DNA from 2 places in the Labrys sp. F242 genome. Region 1 is predicted to be linked to the other one. Evidence: riboswitches for the same ligand, from Rfam matches in the RefSeq annotation. Region 1 holds a riboswitch; the other holds the start of a gene.

Region 1 (7,216 bases):
CAATGACTGGAGCAATGTGCGTGGGCTCGGCGCCCATATCAAAGGCACCAACGGCGAAAGCCAGGGCGTGGTGCCCTTCCTCAAGGTCGCCAACGATACCGCAATCGCCGTCAATCAGGGCGGCAAGCGCAAGGGCGCGGTCTGCGCCTATCTGGAGACCTGGCATGTCGACATCGAGGAATTCCTCGATCTTCGCAAGAACACCGGTGACGACCGCCGCCGCACCCATGACATGAACACCGCCAACTGGGTGCCGGATCTGTTCATGGAACGTGTGGAACAGGATGGCCCCTGGACCCTGTTCTCACCGGACGAAACGCCGGACCTGCACGACCTCTACGGTCCCGCCTTCAAGGTCGCCTATGAGGCGCATGAGGCACGCGCCGCGCGCGGCGAGCTCCGCGTCTTCAGGCAGATCCGGGCCATCGATCTCTGGCGCAAGATGCTGACCATGCTGTTCGAGACCGGGCATCCCTGGATCACCTTCAAGGACCCCTGCAACATCCGCTCGCCCCAGCGTCACGTCGGCGTGGTACATTCCTCGAACCTGTGCACCGAAATTACGCTGAACACCTCCCATGACGAGGTTGCCGTGTGCAATCTCGGCTCGGTCAACCTCGCTGCCCATGTCGACGCCGACGGCCTGATGTTCGACAAGCTCAAGGCGACGGTGACGACGGCGATGCGCATGCTCGACAACGTCATCGACATCAATTTCTACACCATTCCCGAGGCACGGCGTTCCAACCTCAAGCACCGGCCCGTCGGTCTCGGCATCATGGGCTTCCAGGATGCCCTGCAGGCCCTGCGCCTGCCCTATGCCTCCGAAGCCGCCGTGTGCTTTGCCGACGAGAGCATGGAAGCCGTGTCCTTCCATGCCATCTCGGCCTCAACAGACCTGGCGGCCGAGCGTGGTCGCTACCCCAGTTTCGATGGCTCGCTGTGGTCGCAGGGCGTCCTGCCGATCGACTCGGTCGGCCTGCTGGCCGAGACGCGCGACAACGCGGCCTTCGATACCGGCACGACCGTGCCCTGGGACGCCCTGCGCGAGCGGGTGAAGACCGTCGGCATGCGCAATTCCAACACCATGGCGATCGCGCCGACGGCGACGATCTCCAACATCTGCGGCGTGTCCCAGTCAATCGAGCCGGCCTATCAGAACCTCTTCGTGAAATCGAACATGTCGGGCGATTTCACAGTGGTGACCTCGGCCCTGGTCCACGATCTCAAGGCACGGGGCTTGTGGGACGAGGTCATGATCTCCGATCTCAAATATTTCGACGGCTCTCTCGGCCAGATCGATCGCATCCCCGAAGAGCTGAAAGCGCTTTACGCCACCGCTTTCGAGATCGACACCGCCTGGCTGATCGAAGCCGCGGCGCGTCGGCAGAAGTGGATCGACCAGGCCCAGTCGCTCAACCTCTATATCGCCAATCCCTCCGGCAAGAAGCTCGATACGCTCTACCGCCTGGCCTGGAAGCGTGGCCTGAAGACGACCTATTACCTGCGCTCGCAGTCGGCCACCCATGTCGAGAAATCGACGCTGAAGGGCACCGACGGCAAGCTCAACGCCGTCTCTGCCACGGTGCCGCACGCGGCCGCGCCGATCCTGATCGAGACTCAGCCGGAAACACTGCAGTCGGAAGCGTGGGGCAAGGCCTGCTCCATCCACGACCCCGACTGCGAAGCGTGCCAGTGAGCCGAGAACGAGGTGCGATTTTTCCCTTTCGCGCCTTGCTCTCCAACTCTTTGTTTTGACGCGTTTTCTTAAGCGAAAAGTCTATCAACTTTTCTGGAAAACGCTCTGAGGATAAGAAAACGATGACGATGCTCGACTGGTCCGAACCCACCTCGCCCGCAGCCCAGCTTCCCCTGCCACAGAGCACGGCGGATGCGACCGGCCTCGGCGCGATCGACCGCAAGGGCGGCCGTGTCACGGTCGACGAGAAACGGATGATCAATGCCCGCGCCGACGTAAACCAGCTCCTGCCGCTCAAATACAAATGGGCCTGGGAGAAATATCTCGCCGGCTGCAACAACCATTGGATGCCGACCGAGGTATCGATGCAGGCGGACATCGCGCTGTGGAAGTCCAAGGACGGCCTGACACAGGACGAGCGGCGCATGCTCAAGCGCAATCTCGGCTTCTTCGCCGCCTCCGAGAGCCTGGTCGCCAACAATATCGTCCTGGCGATCTACCGCCACCTCACCAATCCTGAGTGCCGGCAATATTTGTTGCGTCAGGGTTTCGAGGAGGCCGTACATACTCACACCTTCCAATATATCGTCGAGAGCCTCGGGCTCGACGAGGGCGAACTCTTCAACATGTATCGCGAGATCCCCTCGATCACCGACAAGGCGGCCTGGGCGCTCAAGCATACCCAGCATCTCGACGATCCCGATTTCAAGACCGGCACGCCGGACGCCGACCAGGCCTTCCTGCGCGATCTCGTCGCCTTCTACGTCATCTTCGAGGGCATGTGGTTCTATACCGGCTTTGCCCAGATCCTCTCGCTCGGCCGGCGCAACAAGATGGTGGGGATCGCCGAGCAGTATCAGTACATCCTGCGCGACGAGAGCATCCATCTGAACTTCGGCATCGACGTGATCAACCAGATCAAGATCGAGAACCCGCATCTGTGGACGCTGACCTTCCAAGCCGATCTCCAGCAGATGATCCGCGAAGCCGCTGAACTGGAGGCCGCCTATGGCCGGGACACCATGCCGCGCGGCTTCCTCGGCCTCAACGCGGTGTCCTGCGAACAATACATGCATTTCATCGCCAACAGGCGCTGCGCCCAGCTCGGGCTCATGCCGGTATTCCCGGACGTGGAGAACCCCTTCCCCTGGATGAGTGAGGCGATGGACCTGAAGAAGGAGAAGAACTTCTTCGAGACGCGTGTCATCGAATATCAGAACGGTGGCGCGCTGAGCTGGGATTGAAGGCACGCTTTCGAGGTCTTCGGAACAAATCGGAGGAAAGCTGGGATGGGGAATCATGGCCCCTCATCCAGATTTCAGATCCCAACATCTCGAAAGGAGTGGGACAGGTTGCTCCATCATCCCCCGCCACGCGGGGAATGATGGACATTCAATGTCTCCTTCCCGACCTTCCGTCCTCAAGCTCTCGATGACAATGTCCTGAACACACCATCATCCGTCGCATCGCCTCTAGTCGGTGCGCCGACTCGATGTATTCTAATCCTCATTCGAGGTGCCGGTTCGCCCCCAAGGCGGGCCGGAGAATTGGGAAGCCGGTCCAAATCCGGCGCTGCCCCCGCAACGGTAGAGGAGAAGATCGCGGCAAGTGCCACTGGGTCGGGAAGACCTGGGAAGGCGTCGCGATCGGGCCGGAAGGCCGCTCCTGAGCCCGGAAACCAGCCACGAAGAAAACCGACGGACGCGGTGGGCGTTCCGGGAGGAGGTTTGGCTGCGCCTTTTCACCGGCGCAGATCACCGAGCCGCTTTCCCATCCCGCTGCCAAGTCAACGCATTGGTTGTCACGCGGGATTTTGACATGACAGCGCATCAGGACATGCTGGGCCGCCTCCGGACCCATCAACCGGGCACCACGCTCGAGGGCAAATTCTACACAGACCCGGAGTACTTCCGGCTGGATATGGAGAATATCTGGTACCGTGAATGGCTGTTCGCGGGCCATGATTGCGAGCTCGGCAAGCCGGGCAGCTATTTCACTCTCCAGGTCGGCGACTATCCGGTGATCGTGCTGCGCTCCGGTGACGGCGCCATCCGCGCCTTTCACAATTCCTGCCGGCACCGGGGATCACGGCTCTGCGCGGCCGAGCGCGGCAGCGTCGCCAAGCTGGTCTGCCCCTATCATCAGTGGACCTACGAGCTCGACGGGCGCCTGCTGTTCGCCCGCGACATGGGCCCCGGCTTCGACGCCACGCAATATGGGCTGAAGCCCGTGCATTGCGAGAGCGTGGCCGGCTATATCTGGATCTGCCTTGCCAAGGAGGCACCCGATTTCGAGACCTTCCGCGCCGGCGCCATGCCCTATCTGGCACCGCATGGCCTGAAAAACACCAAGGTGGCCTTCGAGAGCACCATCGTCGAAAAGGGCAATTGGAAGCTGGTGTGGGAGAACAACCGCGAGTGCTACCACTGCGCGGGTAATCATCCCGAGCTTTGCCGTACCTTCCCAGAAGCCCCGACGGTGACGGGTATCCAGGGTGCCGACAAGGATCCGCTCATCGGCCAGCATTGGCGGCGTTGCGAGGAAGCCGGCCTGCCCAGCACCTTCAGCATTTCCGGTGACGGCCAGTTCCGCATGGCCCGCATGCCGCTGCTGCGCAATGCCGCCAGCTATACGATGTCGGGCAAACCGGCGGTGCAACGCCCCCTCAGCCCGACGATCGAAGAAGGCAATATCGGCGCCCTCCTGCTCTTCCACTATCCCACCACCTGGAACCACGTGTTGGGCGACCATGCCGTGAGCTTCCGCGTGCTTCCGATCGGGCCGAAGGAAACCCAGGTCACCACCAAATGGCTGGTGCACAAGGATGCGGTCGAGGGGGTCGACTACGACCTCGAGGAACTCACCCATGTCTGGCAGATGACCAACGACCAGGACCGCCAGATCGTCGAGGAAAACCAGCTCGGCGTCTCTTCGCCCCTCTACACGCCCGGACCCTACGCCCCCGAACACGAGGGCGGCGTTATGCAGTTCGTCGAGTGGTATCGCAACGCCATGGAAGCGGCGCTGGGTAACGACGGCGTCCGCCTGCGCAGCGTGGCCTAGCGCCTTTTCACCCTCCCCTGGAGGGGGAGGGTCGGACGAAGTACGGGGTGGGGTGAGAAACACAGCAGCCGGTGAAAATCACCCCACCCCGACGCTTCGCGTCGACCCTCCCCCTCCAGGGGAGGGTGTTAGCGAAACCGACATATACAAGGGCAGACATCATGCCGATCGCCACACAAAAATTCAGGCATATCGACGAAACGCCGCCGTGGAACGATCAGAGCCAGGCGCTCGAATGCGTTTCGATCATCCATGAGGGCCGCGACGTCGCGACCTTCACCTTCCGCGCCGCCGAACAGGGTTGGTTCCGCTACGAACCCGGCCAGTTCATCACGCTGGAGATCCCGGCCGAGGCCGGGCCGGTGCTGCGCACTTATACGCTGTCGTCGAGCCCTTCCCGCCCGCTTTCTATCAGCGTCACCGCCAAGGCGCAGGCCTCCAGCATCGGCACGCGCTGGATGCTGGACAACCTCAAACCCGGCACGCGGTTGAAGGCCTACGGCCCGCTCGGCCAGTTCAGCTTCTCTCGTCATCCGGCAGAAAAATACCTCTTCATCTCGGCCGGATCCGGCATCACGCCGATGATGTCGATGACCCGTTTTGCCGAAGACCACGGCGCCGCCACCGATATCGCTTTCGTCAACTGCGCACGCCGGCCGGGCGAGATCATCTTCCGCCAGGAGTTGGAGCGCATGGCCGGACGCATGCAGCGCCTCCGCCTCGCCTGGATCGTGGAAGAGACCGAGGCCCATGAAGCCTGGACCGGCTTCCAGGGTCGGCTCAACGCTCCGGCCCTGCGCTTGATCGCACCGGATTTTCGCGAGCGCGAAGTGTTCTGCTGCGGCCCCGCGCCTTTCATGGCAGCGGTCAAGGACATGCTCGAAGCCAATGGCTACGACATGCGCCGCTATCATGAAGAGAGCTTCCAGCCGGCCGAAACTCCAATGGAGGACATCGGTGCGGACGAAGCCCTTGCCGGCGAAGCCAGCGTGGCCTTCACCAGATCCGGCATCGAGGTGCCGGCCTCCAGCCGCGAGACCATTCTTCAGCTCGCCCGCGGCGCCGGCCTCAACATTCCGACCGGTTGCACAATGGGCCTGTGCGGCACCTGCAAGGTACAATGCCTGTCGGGGGAGACCGCCATGACCCACCAGGGCGGCATCCGCGAGGAGGAAATCGCCGCCGGCCTGGTGCTGGCCTGCTGCACCCGGCCGCTCGGCCGTGTCGAGATCGAGGCTTGAGATGACGATTGCCGCGCAGAACACCGTCGACGTCGACGCCGCCATCGTGCACTCCATCCTGGAGGCTTCTCGGGACGAAGGTCCGACACTGCCAGAAGAGCGAGCCCGCACCTTGATGCTGGCCTGGATCCTCAGCCGCGAAGACGGTGCGGACCTGGCCAGGGAAGCCGTCGATCTGAAAGTCCTGCTGCTCGAGGCCTCGATCCCGGACAATCCGCTGCTGCCGCATCTGAGCAGCCTGCTCGACGAGGTGCGCGATCATGTCGGTCGGCGACGAGGCCGGCGGCGTTTGCGGGCAGATGCCTAAGCCAGCCAGATATAGCAGAGGTTAGAGGGCGGACGACACATCCATAGGCGCGGGATCAAGGCGAAAAGCGCAATAATATCCTCCCCTGGAGGGGGAGGGTCGACCCATAGTGTCGGGGTGGGGTGAACTTCTTCGCAAGAACTGCCGCTTTTGTCGGCAACGAGGCGGATAATCACCTCACCCCGGCCTTCCAGGCCGACCCTCCCCTTCCAGGGGAGGGTAAAGAATTGAGGCCTCGCTGCCTTGACCCAGCGCCTATGGACGTCTCGTCCGCCTCTTCCCCTCCATGTATCTCGCTCCCATCCCAGCATCATCAGACAGAAAACCGGCGCTTCCGGGATAGTTCACCTTGACCTCTCTTTTCTCAACGCTATCATATAAGGATATCTTGATATCGTAATTCCGTTATAGGAGCTTGTGATGAGCGCTCCGGTCGAAGCCCTGTTCGCCGCGCCTGCCCCAACCGATCGGGGCGCGGAGATCCTCGCCGCCCTTACCGCCGCCGCGCGCGAGCGCATCCTGATCCTGGACGGCGCGATGGGCACGCAGATCCAGGGGCTCGGCTTCGAGGAGGACCATTTCCGGGGTGAGCGCTTCGTCGGCTGCGACTGCCATCTCAAGGGCAACAACGACCTTCTCACCCTCACCCAGCCTGCCGCGATCGAGGCGATTCATTACGCCTATGCCATGGCCGGGGCCGACATCCTGGAGACGAACACCTTTTCCTCCACCTCGATCGCGCAGGCCGATTACGGCATGCAGGAGGCGGTCTACGATCTCAATCGCGACGGTGCGCGCCTCGCCCGCCGAGCCGCAATCAAGGCAGAGCAGCAGGACGGGCGCCGGCGCTTCGTCGCCGGCGCGCTTGGCCCAACCAATCGCACCGCCTCCATCTCGCCGGACGTC
Region 2 (7,216 bases), 1.2 Mb from region 1:
CCTCGGCACCGAGGGCCAGCGTCAAGGCCTCGATGGGAGCAGTGTCGGCTGAGAGCAGGATGGAGCGATAGAAGAGGATGACAGCGCGCCCATACCCTCTCCTCGATGGGGAGGGTCGAGGCGAGGACGCCTGCGCTCCAAGGAACACCCCATATTTCAGCACGGCGACCGGTGCTTCCGGCTCGCCGAAATCGAAACCGCCCAGCCTTGCGGCATAAAGCAGCGAGGCATGGGCATTTTGCGGGCCGCCTTCACGCCAGTAATGCGCGAGCCGGTCCAGGGCATCCTGGGGCACGGTGGAGAGCTGGGACAGGCGTCCATCGGGCCTATCGTCACCGGGAATCAAGGCGAGCGCAATGCCATTGTTGCGTGCCGTCGCGGCCAGTTCCTCCGCGCCATAGCGCCAATAATCGAGTCCGCCGAGCAGGCGCACCACGATCACCCTGGCATGGCGAGCAGTCTTCTCGATATAGAGGTCAACAGACATCGGATGGCGCAGCTTCTGCAACGGCGCCAGGCGCAAATCGTCAAGGCCGGAAGCGGCCGCCAGAGCGAGGTCGCTATCGGTCAGCGAGGCGAACACGATCGCGCCGGGTGCCTGACCCAGATCGATGGCGGCCTCGCTGGCGTCGAGCGAACGCGTATCGGCCGGCAGCAGATGCATCAGCCCTCCAGCGTCTTGCGGATGCCGGCCTGGTCGATACCCTTCTCGCCGATGATGACGAGGCGGCTCGAACGGGTTTCCTCCGGCGCCCAGGCGCGGTCGAAATGCTGCGAGAAACGGGCGCCGACGCCCTGGACCAAGAGGCGCATCGGCTTGCCGTCGACAGCGACGAAGCCCTTGATGCGCAGGATATCATGTTCCTCGGCCGCCGCCTTCAGCTTGTCCACCAGGGCCTCGGCATCGAGAATGGCGGGCAGGTCGACGATGAAGGTATCGAAGTCGTCGTGGTCGTGCTCGGCCTCGTGGTCGTGGTGGGAGGGACGCGCCTCCAGATCGTTCTCGGCCGCGGCCCCGAGGCCGAGCAGCACGGCGGCATCGATGCGGCCCTCGGAGGTGCGCACCACCTTGACGGCGCGCGGCACCGTCTTCTCGATGTCCTTCTCCACGCTGTCGGCTTCGCCGGCGGAAAGGAGATCGGCCTTGTTGAGCACGACGAGGTCGGCGCAGAGGAGCTGGTCCTCATAGACCTCCTCGAGCGGATTGTCGTGGTCGAGGGAGGCGTCGCCCTCGGCCTGGCGCTTGAGCTCTTCCGGATCATCGGCAAAGCGTCCGGCCGCAACCGCGGCGCCGTCGACCACGGCGATGACGCCGTCGACGGTGACACGCGAACGGATCGCCGGCCAGTTGAAGGCCTTGACCAGCGGCTTGGGCAGAGCGAGGCCAGAGGTCTCGATCACGATATGCTCGGGCGGGTTGGGGCGCGACAGCAACATTTCCAGCGCCGGCACGAAATCATCCGCCACGGTGCAGCAGATGCAGCCATTGGCGAGTTCGACGATGGCGTCTTCCGGGCAGCTCTCGATGCCGCAGGACTTCAGGATATCGCCGTCGACGCCGACATCGCCGAACTCGTTGACGATCAGCGCCAGCCTGCGGCCATTGGCGGTGGCCAGCAGATTGCGGATCAGCGTTGTCTTGCCGGCTCCGAGAAAGCCGGTGACGATGGTGCAGGGAACTTTGGTGTGCGCGTTCATTCGGCGGCGTCCTTGAGAGTTGGCATGGGTGGAATGCGCGCGATCATGCTGCGCTTGAAGACTTCAGGACGGCCGCGCCAGGGCATCAGGCCGTCGGTGGAATGGGCCAGCAGGCTGACGCCGGTGAGGACGTCGGGGCCGCTCTCGGCACTGAGATCACCGAAGACATAGGTCCAGGTACCTTCGGCCGTGAGCGCCACCGTGCAGGAACGCTTGCAATTGCCCAGACATTCGACCCGCTGCAACTCGACGCCTTCAGGCAGCATGCCGGCGAGCGCATCGCGCAGCCGTGCCCCCTGGCGCGGCGCGTCGGGATCGTCGCCCTCGCGCCTGCAGGTCACGCAGACGAGCAGCCGAACTGGAAGAGGTGTTTGTGGCATCGGCCCTGTTCATCGCCGCCGAAGCGGATGGAGGGCGCGGGACCGACGGCGAGGCCGACGATCGTCCGGGAAAACGGAACCGGCCTCCGAGGCGCCCCGCCCGGACCGATGACAAGGTTGCGAACGGCAGGTCTCCTGGCTCGCAGCTCATCGCCCCCCGCCGCCTTCCCGGTTACCCAGTGGCCTCGAGGCGGGGCGCTCGCCGCTTACAGTTGCGGGGGCAGCCGCGGCTTTGGCATCCAAGGCAGCCATCGACTGGCTGCTCTTCATCCGCACCGCATTCCCTCTTCTCTCATAACGAGAGACCGATCGTGGCTGACATAAGGGGTGTGCGGACGGGCTTGTCAATGTTCCCGCTTCCAAAGCACGCGCAAAATCCGGCATAAAGGGCGGCGACGTCGCCACACCAACGAGGTTGCCATGCCCGAAGAGAAGCTGCCGCCGATACCGTCATCCGAGCCGCAGAAGATCGACGTCATCTTCCGCGGCGGTTCGGTGACGGCCATCGGCGTCGTGCTCGCCTTCTCGCTGGGCTTTCTCAACAACTGGGCATCGCAGCCAGGAACCTGGATCCCGGAAGACCTGGCCGCCGTCTTTCTCATCGGGGGCGGCATCATCTTCCAAGTCTGGGCGCTGGCCGGCATGCTCTCGGTCAAATCACTGGAGGCGCCAGTCTATCGCCGCATCGTGCGCACCTTCATGATCGGCCTCATCCTCGTATCGGTCGGCGTCCTCGTCGCCATCGCCGGCGACGCGCTCGGCTACAGCCGGATCTGGTTCAAGCAATAGGCCGGGGGGCCCTTCGCAACTGGCGGCCGCATTTCTCGACCGTTTCCAGACTGCACAAACTCTCACGTCTGCGTTACCCGTCACCCCGCCGCCATGATTGCCGCCACAATTCTGCCTTCCCGCAATCGCCCACCAGAAGGCCGACGCCGATGGGCCCGGCACTTCTGCCCGGCATCAGCCGCTGGAAGGCCTGCCCATGGTTGCCATCACCGTCAATTCGACCGTCCACCGGCTCGACATCGAGCCCGAGACCCCTCTGCTCTGGGTCCTGCGCGATGAACTCGGCCTCACCGGCACCAAGTTCGGCTGCGGCATCGCCCAATGCGGCGCCTGCACCGTCCATGTGAACGGCGCCGCCATCCGTTCCTGCCAGACCCAGATCGGTGACGTCGACGGCGCCACCATCACCACGATCGAAGGCCTGTCGGCGGACGGCAAGCATCCGGTCCAGCAGGCCTGGCTCGCCGAGGACGTGCCGCAATGCGGCTATTGCCAGTCGGGCCAGATCATGGCCGCCGTCGCCTTCCTGAAGGATACGCCCACCCCTACCGACGCGGATATCGACAACGGCATCACCAATATCTGCCGTTGCGGCACCTATCCGCGCATTCGCGCCGCCATCCATCGCGCCGCCGAACTGATGAAGGGATGAGGCCATGAACGCAATCGACCGCACGCCCACCGCGCTGAGCCGGCGCAGCTTTCTCGCCATCGGCCTCTCTGCCGCCGGCGGCCTGATGATCGGCGGGCTCATCCCCGCTGCATCACAGGCCCTTGATATCGCCGACCAACCCTGGGGCGGTGCTTCCACCGACGGCGAGATCAATGCCTGGATCCTGATCGAGCCCGACGACACCGTGATCATCCGCGTGGCGCAATCGGAAATGGGCGAAGGCATCTTCACGGCCCTGCCGATGATCGTCGCCGAGGAACTTGGTTGCGACTGGGCCAAGGTGAAGCCCGAATATGCCTCGGCCAACCGGAATTTGCGCGAGAACACCGTCTACAAGCGCATGGGTACCGGTGGTTCGGGCGCCGTGCGCCGCTCGCGCGAATTCCTGCAGGCAGCCGGCGCCAATGCCCGCGAAAGGCTGGTGCAGGCTGCTGCCTCGCGCTGGCAGGTGGCGGCCGAAAGCTGCAGCGTCGATGCCGGCAAGGTGCTGCATCAGGCCAGCAATCGCAGCCTGCGCTTTGGCGAGCTGGCCGGCGAGGCTGCCAAGGTCACGCTGACGAGGGAGCCGGCCATCAAGACGCCCGAACAGTTCACGCTGATCGGCAAGCCGCTGGCGCGTCTGGATACGCCGCCCAAGCTGACGGGGGCGGCGCAATTCGGCATCGATATCCGCCTGCCTGACATGGTCTATGCCGCCGTGGTGACCTGTCCCGTCTTCGGCGGCCGCGTGAAATCCCATGACGAAGCCGCCATCAAGGGGCGCCGCGGCATCCTGGCGGTGGTGCCGATCGAGGGCGGCCTCGCCGTGGTGGCCGACCGGTTCTGGCGCGCCAAGGAAGCGGCACTCGCCTTGCCCGTGATATGGGAAGAAGGCTCGGCCGCCGATACGGACAGCAAGGGTTTCGATGCCGACTATGTCGCAGCCCTCGACGGCCCCGCCGTCACGGCGCGCAAGGAAGGCGATGTCGACGCCGCCCTCGCTCGCGGCAAGCGTGTCGACGCCCTCTACCAGGCGCCGCATCTGGCCCATGCGCCGATGGAACCGCTCAACTGCACCGCCCATGTCCATGACGGCAAGGTCGAGGTCTGGATGGGCACGCAGAATCCCGACATGGCGCTCCAGCTCGCCGCCAAGGCGGCCGGTGTCGCGCCCTCCGAGGTGGAGATTCACAATTGTTTCCTCGGCGGCGGCTTCGGCCGGCGCGCCGTCAACGACGAACTCGTGCAGGCCGTGACGGTGTCGAAGGCGGTGGGCAAGCCGGTCAAGCTGGTGTGGACGCGCGAGGAGGACATGCGCCACGACCGCTATCGCCCGCAGGCCGCCATCCGCTTCCAGGCGTCCCTCGGTGACGACGGCCTGCCGGCCGCAATCCATGTCCGCACAGCCGTGGGTTCCATCCAGCGTTCGCTCGGCTGGGGCAAGGTGGAGAACGGGGTCGAACCTTCCGCGGTCGAGGGCCTTGCCAACATGCCCTACCGCTCCGGCGCGGCCCAGGTCGACTGCATCCTCAAGAACACCCATGTGCCGGTGATGTTCTGGCGTTCGGTCGGCTCGTCGCAGAATGCCTTCGCCCTGGAGAGCTTCATCGACGAACTCGCGCTGGCCGCCGGCCAGGATCCGTATCGCTTCAGGCGCAAGCTCCTCGAGGGCAAGCCTGATTTTCTCGCCGTGCTCGATACGCTGGCTCAGAAGAGCGATTGGGGCAAGCCGCTGCCCAAGGGCCAGGGGCGCGGCATCGCCATCCATGAATCCTTCGGCACCATCGTCGGCGAGGTCGTCGAACTCGCCGTCAGCCCGCAGGGTGAGGTGAAGGTTCAGCGCGTGGTGGCAGCCGTCGATTGCGGCCATGTCGTCAATCCGCTCACCGTGGAGATGCAGATCGAGAGCGCGGTGATCTATGGCCTCTCGGCCGCCCTGTTCGGCGAGATCACCATCGAGAAGGGCGCGGTGGTGCAGGGCAATTTCGACGACTACCAGGTCGCCCGCCTTGCCGATACGCCTGTCATCGAGACCCACCTCGTGCTCAGCGGCGGCAAGAAATGGGGCGGGATCGGTGAGCCCGGCACGCCGCCGATCGCCCCGGCGGTCTGCAATGCGATCTTCGCCGCTACCGGCAAGCGCATCCGCAGCCTGCCGGTCAGGAACACCGACCTGAAATGGGGACCGGTGTGAGCTTGTTCGGAGCGCGGACTTCCAGTCCGCATCTTGGAAACCTGGCGCTTGCGGTAGAGGAAGATGCGGACTGGAAGTCCGCGCTCCACTTGCCTTCCTGCCCAAGACCCGGCAGGAAGGCTCCATGTCCCAGCCTCGACTCACCCTGGTCCTCGGCGGCGCGCGTTCCGGCAAGAGCCGGCATGCGGAGAACCTGATATCGGCCCATCCCGCCCCCTGGACCTATATCGCCACCGCCGAGGCCTTCGACGACGAGATGCGGGCCCGTATCGGCGAGCACCAGGCCCGGCGCGACGCCAATTGGCGCACGGTCGATGCCCCTCTCGCCCTACCCGGAGCACTCGCGGCAACGCAGGGCCCCGTGCTGGTCGACTGCCTGACGCTCTGGCTCACCAACCTCATGCTCGGCGGCCACGACCTCAAATCCGCCTTCCTCCGGCTTCAGGAGAGTCTCGGGGCGACGTCCGGCCCGGTGGTGATGGTCTCGAACGAGGTCGGTCTTTCCATCGTGCCTGACAACGCCCTGGGCCGCGCCTTCCGCGACGAGCAGGGCCGGCTCAATCAACAGATCGCAGCCCTCGCCGACCAGGTGATCTTCATGGTGGCAGGCCTGCCGATGGTGGTGAAGTGATTGGATGCTGACATGACCGACGATGCCGCGCGCCACAAGGCGAAGATGGAAAAGCGCAAGGCGGTGCAGGACGCCGAGGTCGCCTCCAAGACCATCACCGAAAAGGGCCTCTTGATCGTCAATACCGGTCCCGGCAAAGGCAAGTCCACAGCCGCCTTCGGCCTGATCATGCGCGCGCTCGGCCATGGCTGGCAGATCGGCGTGGTGCAGTTCATCAAGGGCGCCTGGTCGACTGGCGAGCGCAAGGCGCTGGAACGCTTCGAGGATCTGGTGACCTGGAAGAGCATGGGCGAGGGCTTCACCTGGGAGACCCAGGACCGCGAGCGCGACGTCGCCGCCGCCGGCCGCGCCTGGGAGGCGGCCAAGGCGATGCTGGCAGACCCCGCCATTCGCCTCGTCGTGCTCGACGAGATCAACATCGCGCTACGCTACGACTATCTCGACCTCATCGAGGTCGTCGAGACCCTGAAGGCACGCCGGCCGGACCTGCATGTCGTCGTCACCGGCCGCAACGCCAAGCCGGAGCTGATCGAGGCCGCCGACCTGGTGACGGAGATGACTCTGGTGAAGCATCATTTCGCCGCCGGGGTGAAGGCCCAGCAAGGCATCGAGTTTTAATGATTCGATACGATACTTGTCATCCCCGGCAAGGCCGCAGGCCTTGGGAAGGGGATCCAGGGGTTGCAGGCAGCGCTTTTAGGCCCCTGGATCCCTTTCCCCTCACGTTCACAAGCAAGCTTGTAAACGCTCGGCCGGGGATGACAGCCGGCTCCAGCGTCTTCATCGTTAGCAGAGCCTCGCAATCCTCATGATCCAACAGCATCCCGAGCGCTCGGCGCTGGTCGCCATCCTTTGCGTCGCCGGCGCGGCCC

What was found. Region 1 has a riboswitch for cobalamin ahead of ACZYTC_RS06180 (aromatic ring-hydroxylating oxygenase subunit alpha). Riboswitches for the same ligand answer to the same signal wherever they lie in the genome.
Region 2: it holds a riboswitch for cobalamin, as region 1 does, so the genes downstream of both, ACZYTC_RS00535 (DUF1636 family protein) here and ACZYTC_RS06180 (aromatic ring-hydroxylating oxygenase subunit alpha) in region 1, are expected to answer to the same signal.

The regions. Positions count from the first base shown of each region.
Region 1 is NZ_JBVASG010000001.1:1,329,120-1,336,335, reverse strand. It holds gene ACZYTC_RS06190 (ribonucleoside-diphosphate reductase subunit alpha) at 1-1,699, shown strand, start outside; gene ACZYTC_RS06185 (ribonucleotide-diphosphate reductase subunit beta) at 1,828-2,943, shown strand; cobalamin riboswitch at 3,196-3,400, shown strand; gene ACZYTC_RS06180 (aromatic ring-hydroxylating oxygenase subunit alpha) at 3,518-4,762, shown strand; gene ACZYTC_RS06175 (FAD-binding oxidoreductase) at 4,924-6,003, shown strand; gene ACZYTC_RS06170 (hypothetical protein) at 6,005-6,310, shown strand; gene metH (methionine synthase) at 6,731-7,216, shown strand, end outside.
Region 2 is NZ_JBVASG010000001.1:105,295-112,510, reverse strand. It holds gene cobN (cobaltochelatase subunit CobN) at 1-664, opposite strand, end outside; gene cobW (cobalamin biosynthesis protein CobW) at 664-1,698, opposite strand; gene ACZYTC_RS00535 (DUF1636 family protein) at 1,695-2,078, opposite strand; cobalamin riboswitch at 2,187-2,403, opposite strand; gene ACZYTC_RS00530 (hypothetical protein) at 2,499-2,867, shown strand; gene ACZYTC_RS00525 ((2Fe-2S)-binding protein) at 3,064-3,519, shown strand; gene ACZYTC_RS00520 (xanthine dehydrogenase family protein molybdopterin-binding subunit) at 3,524-5,713, shown strand; gene cobU (bifunctional adenosylcobinamide kinase/adenosylcobinamide-phosphate guanylyltransferase) at 5,838-6,344, shown strand; gene cobO (cob(I)yrinic acid a,c-diamide adenosyltransferase) at 6,357-6,962, shown strand; gene ACZYTC_RS00505 (phosphatase PAP2 family protein) at 7,153-7,216, shown strand, end outside.